Regions from separate parts of the Paenibacillus sp. FSL R5-0378 genome, predicted to be linked through region 1. Evidence: predicted binding sites of a transcription regulator. Region 1 holds the regulator's gene; the other holds the start of a gene.
What was found. Region 1 encodes NrdR, which represses ribonucleotide reductase genes. Its sites were predicted from a motif close to AACACNATATATNGTGTT; they were not measured.
Positions count from the first base shown of each region.

Region 1 (5,063 bases):
TAAAGACGCCCAAACCAGCGGGATGGAGGGGCTAGGCTTGCAAAGCTCCGGCGGAGAAGGTACACTGGACCCTGCCCAGCATGAAGCACCAGAACAGACGGTGTTTTCACTGGAAATCCGGAAGCTGGGCGTCGTGATCCGCATTTTGCGGACGCCGTCTTCTGCGGATATGGATAAGTCGGGCAGCATCTCCGGATGGGAGGCCATGTGGCTTGGCATCGCCTTGTCCCTGGATGCGTTCGGCGCGGGTCTAGGTGCGGCATTGCTCGGCTTTTCGCCGCTGCTGACCGCCTTCGTGATCGCTCTCTTCAGCGGCACCTTTTTGGTCGTCGGAATGAAGACGGGTCTGCGCTTTGCGTCCCGAACGTGGATGCGCCGGTTTACGGTGCTGCCGGCAATATTATTAATTGTAATGGGAATAATGAAGCTGTTATGAGGTGAGTTAAGGATATGAACATCGGGTTAACCGGAGGAATAGCGACAGGAAAAAGTACCGTATCCGCCCTCTTAGTCAGCAAGGGGGCGCTGCTTGTTGACGCCGACGTCATCGCCCGGGAAGTCATGCTCCCGGGTCATCCGGTTTTGGCGGCGGCCGTCGAGCATTTTGGACAAGCCATCCTCCTTCCGGACGGAACGCTGGACCGCAGACGCCTGGGGGATATCGTGTTTCACGATCCGGGCGAGCGCAAAGCTCTGAACGATATTACGCATCCTGCGATCCGTCAGGAGATCCGGGAGCAGATGCACACCTTTGAACAGGAGCACCCGGACCGCCTGGTAGTGGTGGACATCCCGCTCCTGTTTGAATCGGGTCTGGAAGCGATGTTTGAGCAGGTCCTGCTGGTCTATGCCCCGTTTGAGGTTCAGGTGGAACGCCTGATGGAGAGGAATCGGCTGACGAAGGATGAAGCGGTCGCGCGGATTCGTTCCCAAATGGATATCGAAGAGAAGAAGAAGCGGGCCGACGTTGTGATCGACAACAGTGGACAACCTTCCGAGACGGAGCGCCAAGTGGATGAATTTTGGAACCGGAAGGGCCTGCTATGAAGTTTTTACGCAAAAAAAGAGTGCTTCTTCTGTTGTTCTTAGGATTTGTCGTCATCCTGTTTTTTAATACGAACTGGATGTCGTGGTTTTACCCGATTCATTATAAAGAGAACATTCGCGAGCAGGCTGAGCGTTATGACGTCGACCCGTTTCTGGTGGCTTCAATTATCCGGGTGGAATCCAATTACAAGCTGGGCAAGGAGTCCAAGAAGGGGGCTCTCGGCCTGATGCAGTTAATGCCGGATACGGCCAATTGGGCGATGGAAAAGGCCAAGCTTCCGGAGGTGACGCTGGACCATATTAAGCATGAGCCGGAGGCCAGCATCGAAATCGGCACCTGGTATCTCAAAACGCTGTCGGAGCAGTTTAAAGGAAACCGGATTGCCGTGATCGCCGCATACAACGCGGGGCCTGGTAAAGTGGACGGTTGGCTGAAAAGGGGCGTATGGGACGGGACCTACGACTCGGTCAAAAATATTCCCATCGGGGAAACCCGGCACTACGTCCAGCGGGTCATTTATTACTACAATCAGTACACGCGGATATACAGCGAGTTTTAAAGGGAGTACTGTTCTGTCGCTAAACATAACAAAAGAAGCATTGGAGAAGCTAGGTTAGCGTCTCCAACACTTCTTCGGGTATCAAACCGAATTAGAATTGACCAGCCAGTTGTTGTTCAGCCAGGGTCACCAAACGTTTAGTGATAAGTCCCCCGATCGAACCGTTCTCATATGCAGTCATGTTGCCTTGGTATCCGTCTTGTGGGATGCTGATACCCAGTTCTTGAGCGACTTCATATTTCAATTGGTTCAGGGCTGCGGTAGCTTTAGGTACTACCAGGTTGTTGGAGCTGTTGTTGTTGGAAGCCATTGTTGTTCACCTCCTCGCTGTTTGTAAATGTATTATGTCTCGAAGCTCAAAAGTTCATTACTCTTTTTGAAAAGTTTTTGTTGGAAATTTAATACATTTCGGTGAGGCGGCAAGTTAATCCCTGACGGGATAAGGGTTCGCGGTATTCGGACCCTGTGAATGTTCGTGATTTTGTTCTATATACACCGTGATTTGCAAAGGAAGGGAGTTTACCATGAAATGTCCGTACTGTGATTATGCCGGCACGAAAGTGCTGGACTCACGGCCCGCTAACGAAAATAAATCGATCCGCCGCAGGCGTGAGTGCGAGAAGTGCAGCCGGCGCTTTACCACGTTTGAGATGGTGGAGGAAACGCCGCTGATGGTCATCAAGAAGGATGGAAGCCGGGAAGAGTTCAGCCGGGATAAAATCCTCCGCGGCCTGATTCGTGCCTGCGAGAAGCGCCCGGTATCCGTGGAGCAGCTCGACATGATCGTCTCCGAGGTGGAGAAATCACTGCGCAACACCGCCGTGGCGGAGGTGGAGAGCCGGCAGATCGGCGAGCTGGTGATGGAGCAGCTGTATCCCGTGGATGAGGTGGCTTATGTCCGCTTTGCGTCGGTTTACCGCCAATTTAAAGATATCAACATGTTCATGAAAGAGCTGAAGGGGCTGCTGTCCAAAAATACGGTGGAAGACTAACCGTAAGGGAGCATGCTGCTTTGCCGGTCCGGCAACCATCTTAAAGAGCAAAAGGGCCTTCCAGGGCCTCTTTTGCTTTTGGCGGTGGTCATGTCATGAGAGCATAAGGCTGAACACTTGCATGAGCTCCAAAATCTTTTTTGATTTTTTTTGTTGACACATGCATAAATCTTTGATAAATTATAAGAGTCGCTGATACATAATAAATCAGTAGAAAATGATAAGGGGCCTTAGCTCAGCTGGGAGAGCGCATCGCTGGCAGCGATGAGGTCAGGGGTTCGATCCCCCTAGGCTCCATAGAAGAAAACCCTTGGGAATCAAGGGTTTTTTTGTTTGTTTTTTTTAATTTTAAGCCCTGGCCCACTTCTTCCGATACTGATGTGGCGTAATACCCATGCGCTGTTTGAACAATTTACAAAAATAAGAGCTGTTCGCTAAACCAATCTCCTCAGCAATGAGCGAGATTGGTTTTTTCGTGGTCGTTAACAGCAGAACGGATTGATGGACCCGGCGGGCCATGATGTACTCGGAGATGCTGATGCCTGTCGCCTCTTTGAAGAGATGCGATACATGATAGGGAGATAAATGCAGCGACTTGGCCATGTCGTCCAGCCGAAACGGTAACGTATAGTTGGCCTCGATCCATGTCAATATGTGCTCCACCTGATGATTTTGGCGAAGGGCCGGTTTCGGCAGCCCGGCTTCCGTCCGCTGATCCCATACGTGTTGGATCGAACGGTACAGCATGACGAGAAATAAAGAAAATTCCTCATATCTTTCCGCCTCTGAAAGCGCGGGTAATTGATTATCCAAGCTTTTGTAGACAGCGTCCAGGATGTGGAGCTCATCCCCGGTGTCATACAAGCACGGAACTGAGAGTTCCCCTAAATACAAGAATCGATAAAAGGTATGAAGCGAAGGCCATTTTTCAAAATAAGACTCAAACATCGTCGGTTCAAAGGTCACGAGAGAGCGTTCGAAGCATTGGCCTTCGTCGTATTCGAGCTTGAGATGATGAAGCTGATAAGGCTGAAAAATGCAGAGCATGCCCGGTTTGATGTCGTAGCGGTTGTTATTGACGATCATCGTCCCTTTCCCTTGATGGATCAACAATATTTCCACCCCGAGATGGGAGTGGAAGGTTTCCTTATGCTCATCGTTGACGCTTTTTCGTTTATAGGCAAAATGCAGGGGCACCTCGCTATAGTTACCCGCTACAAAAGACATGGCCGCTGCCTCCTTCTTCCCCCGTATGTACTCGCTTTCGAATGTATTCTATCGCAGAACCGCAATCTAGTGTTATTTTTTCCCCCACAGCGAAGCACAATGTTCTCGCAGCTTCAGTTAATATCCTTATATGCCAATGAGTGAAGTTCATGGGAGGTTAAAGGGATGATTAAGGTTGCGATTATAGGGACCGGGGCGATTTCGTCCGCTCATATCGAAGGTTATCTGGAGTTGAAGGACCGCTGCCAAATTGTTGCGTTATGTGATCTTTATCCCGAGAAGGCTGAAGCCAAGCGGGAGCAATACGGTTTGGCCGCTGTCATCGTTAAGGATTACAAGGAACTGCTTGATCAGGAGATCGACCTGGTTTCCGTTTGTCTGCCTCCGTTTGTTCATGCGCCCGTTACTATTGATTTTCTGAATGCAGGCAGTCATGTGATCGTGGAAAAACCGATGGCTTCCTCTCTTGAAGAATGCGACGCCATGATCAAAGCTGCGGAACAAAACGGGAAAGTATTGTCCGTCATTGCCCAAAATCGCTTCAGAAATCCGATTATGAAGCTGAAGCACGTTGTGGACAGCGGACTGGCCGGCAGAATTCTTCATGCCCAGGTGGATTCGTTCTGGTGGCGGGGCCATTGCTATTACGATTTATGGTGGCGCGGCACGTGGGAGAAGGAGGGAGGCGGTCCGACGCTGAACCATGCGGTTCATCATATTGACGCCTTGCTCTGGATGCTGGGTCAGCCCAGCGAGCTTCAGGCTTATATGAGCAACGTCGCGCATGACAATGCGGAAGTGGAGGATCTGTCCATCGCGATTTTAAAATATCCGAACGGCAGCTTAGGGCAAATTACAAGCTCCGTCGTTCATCATGGTGAAGAACAGCAGTTTATTTTCCAGGGTGAGCATGCCCGGATCTCGGCGCCGTGGCGGGTCACGGCTTCCAGGTCACTGCCGAACGGCTTCCCGGAGAGGGAACCCTCTCTCGAGGAGAAAATCCAGCAATATTACAGCGAGCTGCCGGATCTGCCATACGAAGGCCATACGGCGCAGATCGACAATGTGCTGAATGCCATCGAGACGGGGGCGCCGGTCATGATTGACGGAATCAGCGGGCGGAATACGTTGGAACTCATTATGAGCATTTACAAGTCCGCAAGCACCGGAGAAAAGGTCAAACTTCCCTTGCAGCAGGACGATCCTTTTTACACGCGGGAGGGCCTGATGAAGAATG
Region 1 is NZ_JBBPAY010000001.1:2,326,433-2,331,495, forward strand. Features, by position in the region: gene MKY74_RS10935 (manganese efflux pump) at 1-436, shown strand, start outside; gene coaE (dephospho-CoA kinase) at 451-1,047, shown strand; gene MKY74_RS10945 (lytic transglycosylase domain-containing protein) at 1,044-1,607, shown strand; gene MKY74_RS10950 (alpha/beta-type small acid-soluble spore protein) at 1,699-1,917, opposite strand; gene nrdR (transcriptional regulator NrdR) at 2,132-2,599, shown strand; tRNA gene MKY74_RS10960 (tRNA-Ala) at 2,824-2,896, shown strand; gene MKY74_RS10965 (AraC family transcriptional regulator) at 2,948-3,826, opposite strand; gene MKY74_RS10970 (Gfo/Idh/MocA family protein) at 3,992-5,063, shown strand, end outside.

Region 2 (5,063 bases), 1.6 Mb from region 1:
GAACGTTTCGCCGCGATCGCGCGCGATTTCCATGCTTTGCTCCAGCGAGTAGTAGTTCATCATCATGAAAAAGGTGCTCGCAAACTCGCGCGCTTCCGCGCTCTCGTATGCGATTTTGTTCTTGGCCAGGTAACCGTTCAGGTTCATGGCTCCAAGGCCGACGGAGTGCAGCTCCTTGTTGGCGAGGCTCACGCCCGGCGCGTTCTCCACGCGGGAGTGATCGCTGACGACGGTAAGGGCCTCGATGCCGACACGGACCGATTCTTTGATTTTTCCCTGCTCCATTACGTTCACGATGTTCAGCGAGGCCAGGTTGCAGCTGATGTCCCGGCGAATTACATCAGCGACACCGTAGTCGTTGATTTCCGAAGTCTCCTGCAGCTGGAAAATTTCCGTGCACAGGTTGGACATTTTGATCTGGCCGACATCCTTCAGCGCATGCACCTTGTTGGCGTTCGATTTGTTCACGATGTACGGATAACCGGACTCGAGCTGGATCGAAGCGATTTTCGTCAGCATGTCACGGGCGCTCATGACGGTTTTTTTCGTTACCTGGTCATTGGCGAGCAGCTCGTCGTACATTTCGTCCATGTCCAGGTCGTCCAGATGCTTGCCGTAGGCTTTGTACACCGAGTAAGGGCCAAAGACCACAAGCGGCTTGTTTTGGGCGGCGAGCTCGTAAAATTTATTCGGCACAATCAGCCCGATCGACAGCGTCTTGATGCGCAGCTTCTCGTCGGCGTTGATTTTCTTCGAATCAAGGAACTCGATGACATCCCAGCCGAAAATGTTATAGTATCCGGCACCCGAGCCTTTACGCTGGCCCATTTGGTCGGCATAGGAGAACGCGTCCTCCATCAGCTTCAGCACCGGCATGATGCCTTTGGCCGCTCCGGCCACGCCTTTGATCGGTTCGCCGCGCCCACGCAGCTTGGACAAATTGACGGCAACGCCGCCGCCGATTTTGGACAGCTGCATACAGGTGCCGAGCACGTAGTTGATCGAATTGAGCGAATCGTCCATTTCCAGCAGGAAGCAGGAGACCAGCTCACCGCGGCGGCTTTTGCCGGCGTTGAGGAAGGTCGGGGTCGCTGGCTGCAGCCGCTGCTCGATCATCGCTTCGGCGATACGGAGCGCTTTACCGATATTCCCTTCGCCCAAGTACAGCGCCACGATGGCGACGCGGTCCGGATACTGCTCCAGGTACTGCTTCTTGTCGTTAGTTCTCATCGCATAGTCCTTGTAGAACTTCGAGATCGCCATGTAGGACTGGAATTGGAAGTCGCTGCTCCCCGTCAGGTTGAACACGGACTCGACTTCGTCGTAGGTATAATGCTCAAACACGTTCTCATAGTAGTCGTTGCTGATCAGGTAATCCAGCTTCTCGCGCAGGGAGCCGAACTTCATCGTATCGCGCTCCACTTCCTCCATAAAGGCGGCAACCGCCTCCCGGTCCTTTTCCAATTGAAAGTAACCGTCCAATCCGCGCTGCATAATTTCGTTGTTGAGTTCAATATGCTTCAATGCTCCGCACCCTCTCTTTGAAAATCTCTGTATCCCGCATCGTTCCCGAAAGCTCAAACTTGGTGATGACCGGCACATGGTACATCTCCGATATCGTATCCGCGCTCTTGGCGAAACGAGGCCCCCAGTTCCGGTTGCCGCTGGCCGACACGCCGCGAAGCATGCGGTTGTTCTTCGACAGGAAGTTGGACACTTTCTCGGGCACCTGCCCAAAACCTGTTGTATACGTTACGAGCACGTAAGGCTCATTCACCTGCTCCTGCTCTTCGATCGGAATGGCTCTCATGTTCAGCTTGTTGACAAAGCGTCTGACATTGCCGGTCTTGGAATCATAGACGATCAGCATGATCCTTCACTCCTGAATAATGTTCTCTGCCGTGGTCACGGGCGCAAAAAAAACGTCTATTGACGTCATTGTAGATAACCACACCACATATCGTGGTCGTTATTCTTGTGATCACAGAATGGTTCAGCTTCGCTGAAAATGAAACCCCTTAATCCTAGAACTACACTGAATAGACTGGGATAGAGGGAAAATATGTTATATATACTATGCCGATGGAAATCAATATGTAGATGATATTTGGCATGTAGTAAGAATAATGCATCAATATATTGATGTGGTCAAGCCTATGAGAATCATGTTCATGGGTGCGCTTGCAGCCTGCTTGACGCCTTGAAAAACAAAAAAACAGGGAGCCTCCCGGCGATCCGTAAGCGGATCGATTCGGGGAGATTCCCTGTTTTTCTTCGGTTCCAAAGCCGCGAATATTTACACGCCTTGGATTGGAGTGCTTTCCAGAACTTTATCGATCAGTCCGTATTCCTGCGCTTCAGCTGCGCTCATGAAGTAGTCACGGTCGGTGTCTTTCTCGATGCGCTCCAGCGGCTGTCCGGTACGTTCGGACAGGATGCGGTTCAAGGTGTCGCGCATTTTCAGAATGCGGCGGGCGCGGATTTCGATATCCGTAGCCTGGCCTTGCGCACCCCCGAGCGGCTGGTGGATCATGATCTCACTGTTCGGCAGGCCGAAGCGTTTGCCCTTGGCGCCGGCGTTCAGCAGGAACGCGCCCATGGAAGCGGCCAAGCCTACGCAGATAGTAGATACGTCCGGTTTGATGAACTGCATGGTATCGAAAATCGCCATACCGGCCGTAATGGATCCGCCGGGGCTGTTAATGTACAAATGGATGTCTTTCTCCGGATCTTCGGCTGCGAGGAACAGCAGCTGGGCGATGATAGAATTGGCGACCACGTCATTGACTTCGGTGCCCAGGAAAATGATGCGGTCTTTCAGCAAACGGGAATAGATGTCGTAAGCCCGTTCACCGCGGTTGCTTTGTTCGACGACCATAGGAATATAACTCACGTGGAAAACCTCCCTTAATTGGCTCAAAATAGGTCATTCTATACATACTGTTACCGTATTAACCACATGATAAACAATTTCAAACAAAAAGTCAAAGAAAGTCAAACTCAAGGTAAAAAAAATAGCCATCTGATTGGCTGTGGTACGTTTGGTTAAAAACATAACGTAGAACGGTTACCGTTCTGCGTTCTCTTCTATTGAAGAAAAATGGCGCGCCCGCGAGGAATTGAACCTCGATCTCAGGCTTCGGAGGCCTACGTCATATCCATTGGACCACGGGCGCAAAATTCAATAGCAAGAGTTATTATATGATAGCTTGCCTCAAAATGCAAGGGTTAAGTTATTAATTTTTTTGAATCAGGAAAATGCTGTATAGGAGGAAAGGGTGATGTGAATTATAGTCAGTGGACTACTTGCAACCAGCGCCATTATTGAGTAGAATAGTGGTGGGACTTAAAACGTTGACCCGGGACATTTTAGGGCCAGGGGAGAGAGGGAAGCGAAGTTGCAGGAGTGGAAAGAAATGCGGGATATATTAGAGATACAAAAGCAGCTTCTGCCTGATCTCGTGGACGTTCTCAAGACCAGATACACCATTCTTCATCAGATCATGCTGTCGGAGCTGATCGGCCGGAGAACGCTCGCTGCATCCCTGCATATGACCGAGCGGGTGCTGCGGGCCGAGACGGATCTTCTCAAGTCCCAGGGCCTGATTGAGATCGAGAGCTCTGGGATGAGGGTCAGTGAGGCGGGAAGCAAGCTGCTCGAACAGATGGAGCCGATGGTGAAAGTGCTGTTCGGCCTCAATGATCTTGGCGAGAAGATCCGCCAGACGTACGGCTTGCGCAAAGTCGTGGTCGTGCCCGGGGATTGCGAATCGTCGCCCCTCACGAAGCGTGACTTGGGACGCGCGGGTGCCAAAGCGCTGCTTGGCGTCATGAACCAAGGGGACACCGTAGCGGTGACTGGAGGCTCAACGCTCGCCGAAGTGGCGGAGCAGCTAACGCCGCAGGCGGCCGTACCGATGAAGAACAGCTGGTTCGTGCCAGCTAGGGGCGGACTTGGCGAAAGCGTGGAGTTTCAGGCGAATACGATCGCATCCACCATGGCCAAGCGCGTCGGCGCGCAGTACCGGCTGCTGCATGTGCCGGACCTCCTGAGCGATGAAGCGTATCAGTCGCTGGTGCAGGACCGCAACATCCAGGAGATCGTGCAGGCGATCAGGCACTGCCGCATCATCATGCACGGCATCGGGGACGCGATGGAGATGACCCGCCGCAGAAGGCTGGATCCCGCCGCTGTGGAGGAGATCCGGTCGGAAGGAGCCGTAGCCGAATCCTTTGGCTACTATTTCAATGAACAAGGCGTTGTCGTTCATAAAATGATGACTTTGGGGCTGCGGCTGGAGGACATTATGCGGACCGAGACCGTCATCGGCATTGCGGGCGGCCGAAGCAAGGCCAAAGCGATCCATGCGGTGCTCAAGTTCGGCCACGAGGACATTCTGGTGGTTGACGAAGCGGCCGCTATCGAGATCTGCCGGGAAATCGACGGCGAGTAAACAACATTCTTTTTGATGTCATGACAGGTATTTACCTGTTTTGAATAAATAAAATACGAACTTTTGGGAGGACTATTCAATGAGTGTAAAAGTAGGCATTAACGGTTTTGGACGTATCGGACGACTCGCTTTCCGCCGTATTCAAAATGTGGAAGGCATCGAAGTTGTAGCCATCAACGACCTTACTGACGCTAAGATGTTGGCCCATCTGCTCAAATATGATACAACGCAAGGCACTTTCAACGGAGACATCGAAGTTCACGACGGCTTCTTCAAAGTGAACGGCAAAGAAGTTAAGGTTCTGGCGAACCGTAACCCTGAAGAACTTCCTTGGGGCGATCTTGGCGTAGACATCGTTCTCGAGTGCACAGGCTTCTTCACAACGAAAGAAGCTGCTGAGAAACACCTGAAAGGCGGCGCTAAGAAAGTTGTAATCTCCGCTCCGGCTACAGGCGACATGAAGACGATCGTATACAACGTTAACCATGAGACACTGGACGGAACTGAGACAGTTATCTCCGGCGCATCTTGCACAACGAACTGCCTGGCTCCTATGGCCAAAACGCTGAACGACAAGTTCGGTATCGTTCAAGGCTTGATGACAACGAT
Region 2 is NZ_JBBPAY010000001.1:695,765-700,827, reverse strand. Features, by position in the region: gene nrdE (class 1b ribonucleoside-diphosphate reductase subunit alpha) at 1-1,524, opposite strand, end outside; gene nrdI (class Ib ribonucleoside-diphosphate reductase assembly flavoprotein NrdI) at 1,511-1,870, opposite strand; gene clpP (ATP-dependent Clp endopeptidase proteolytic subunit ClpP) at 2,297-2,893, opposite strand; tRNA gene MKY74_RS02995 (tRNA-Arg) at 3,102-3,176, opposite strand; gene MKY74_RS02990 (sugar-binding transcriptional regulator) at 3,417-4,454, shown strand; gene gap (type I glyceraldehyde-3-phosphate dehydrogenase) at 4,534-5,063, shown strand, end outside.
Region 2: the regulator NrdR is predicted to act here: its motif matches at 1,950-1,967, upstream of nrdI (class Ib ribonucleoside-diphosphate reductase assembly flavoprotein NrdI).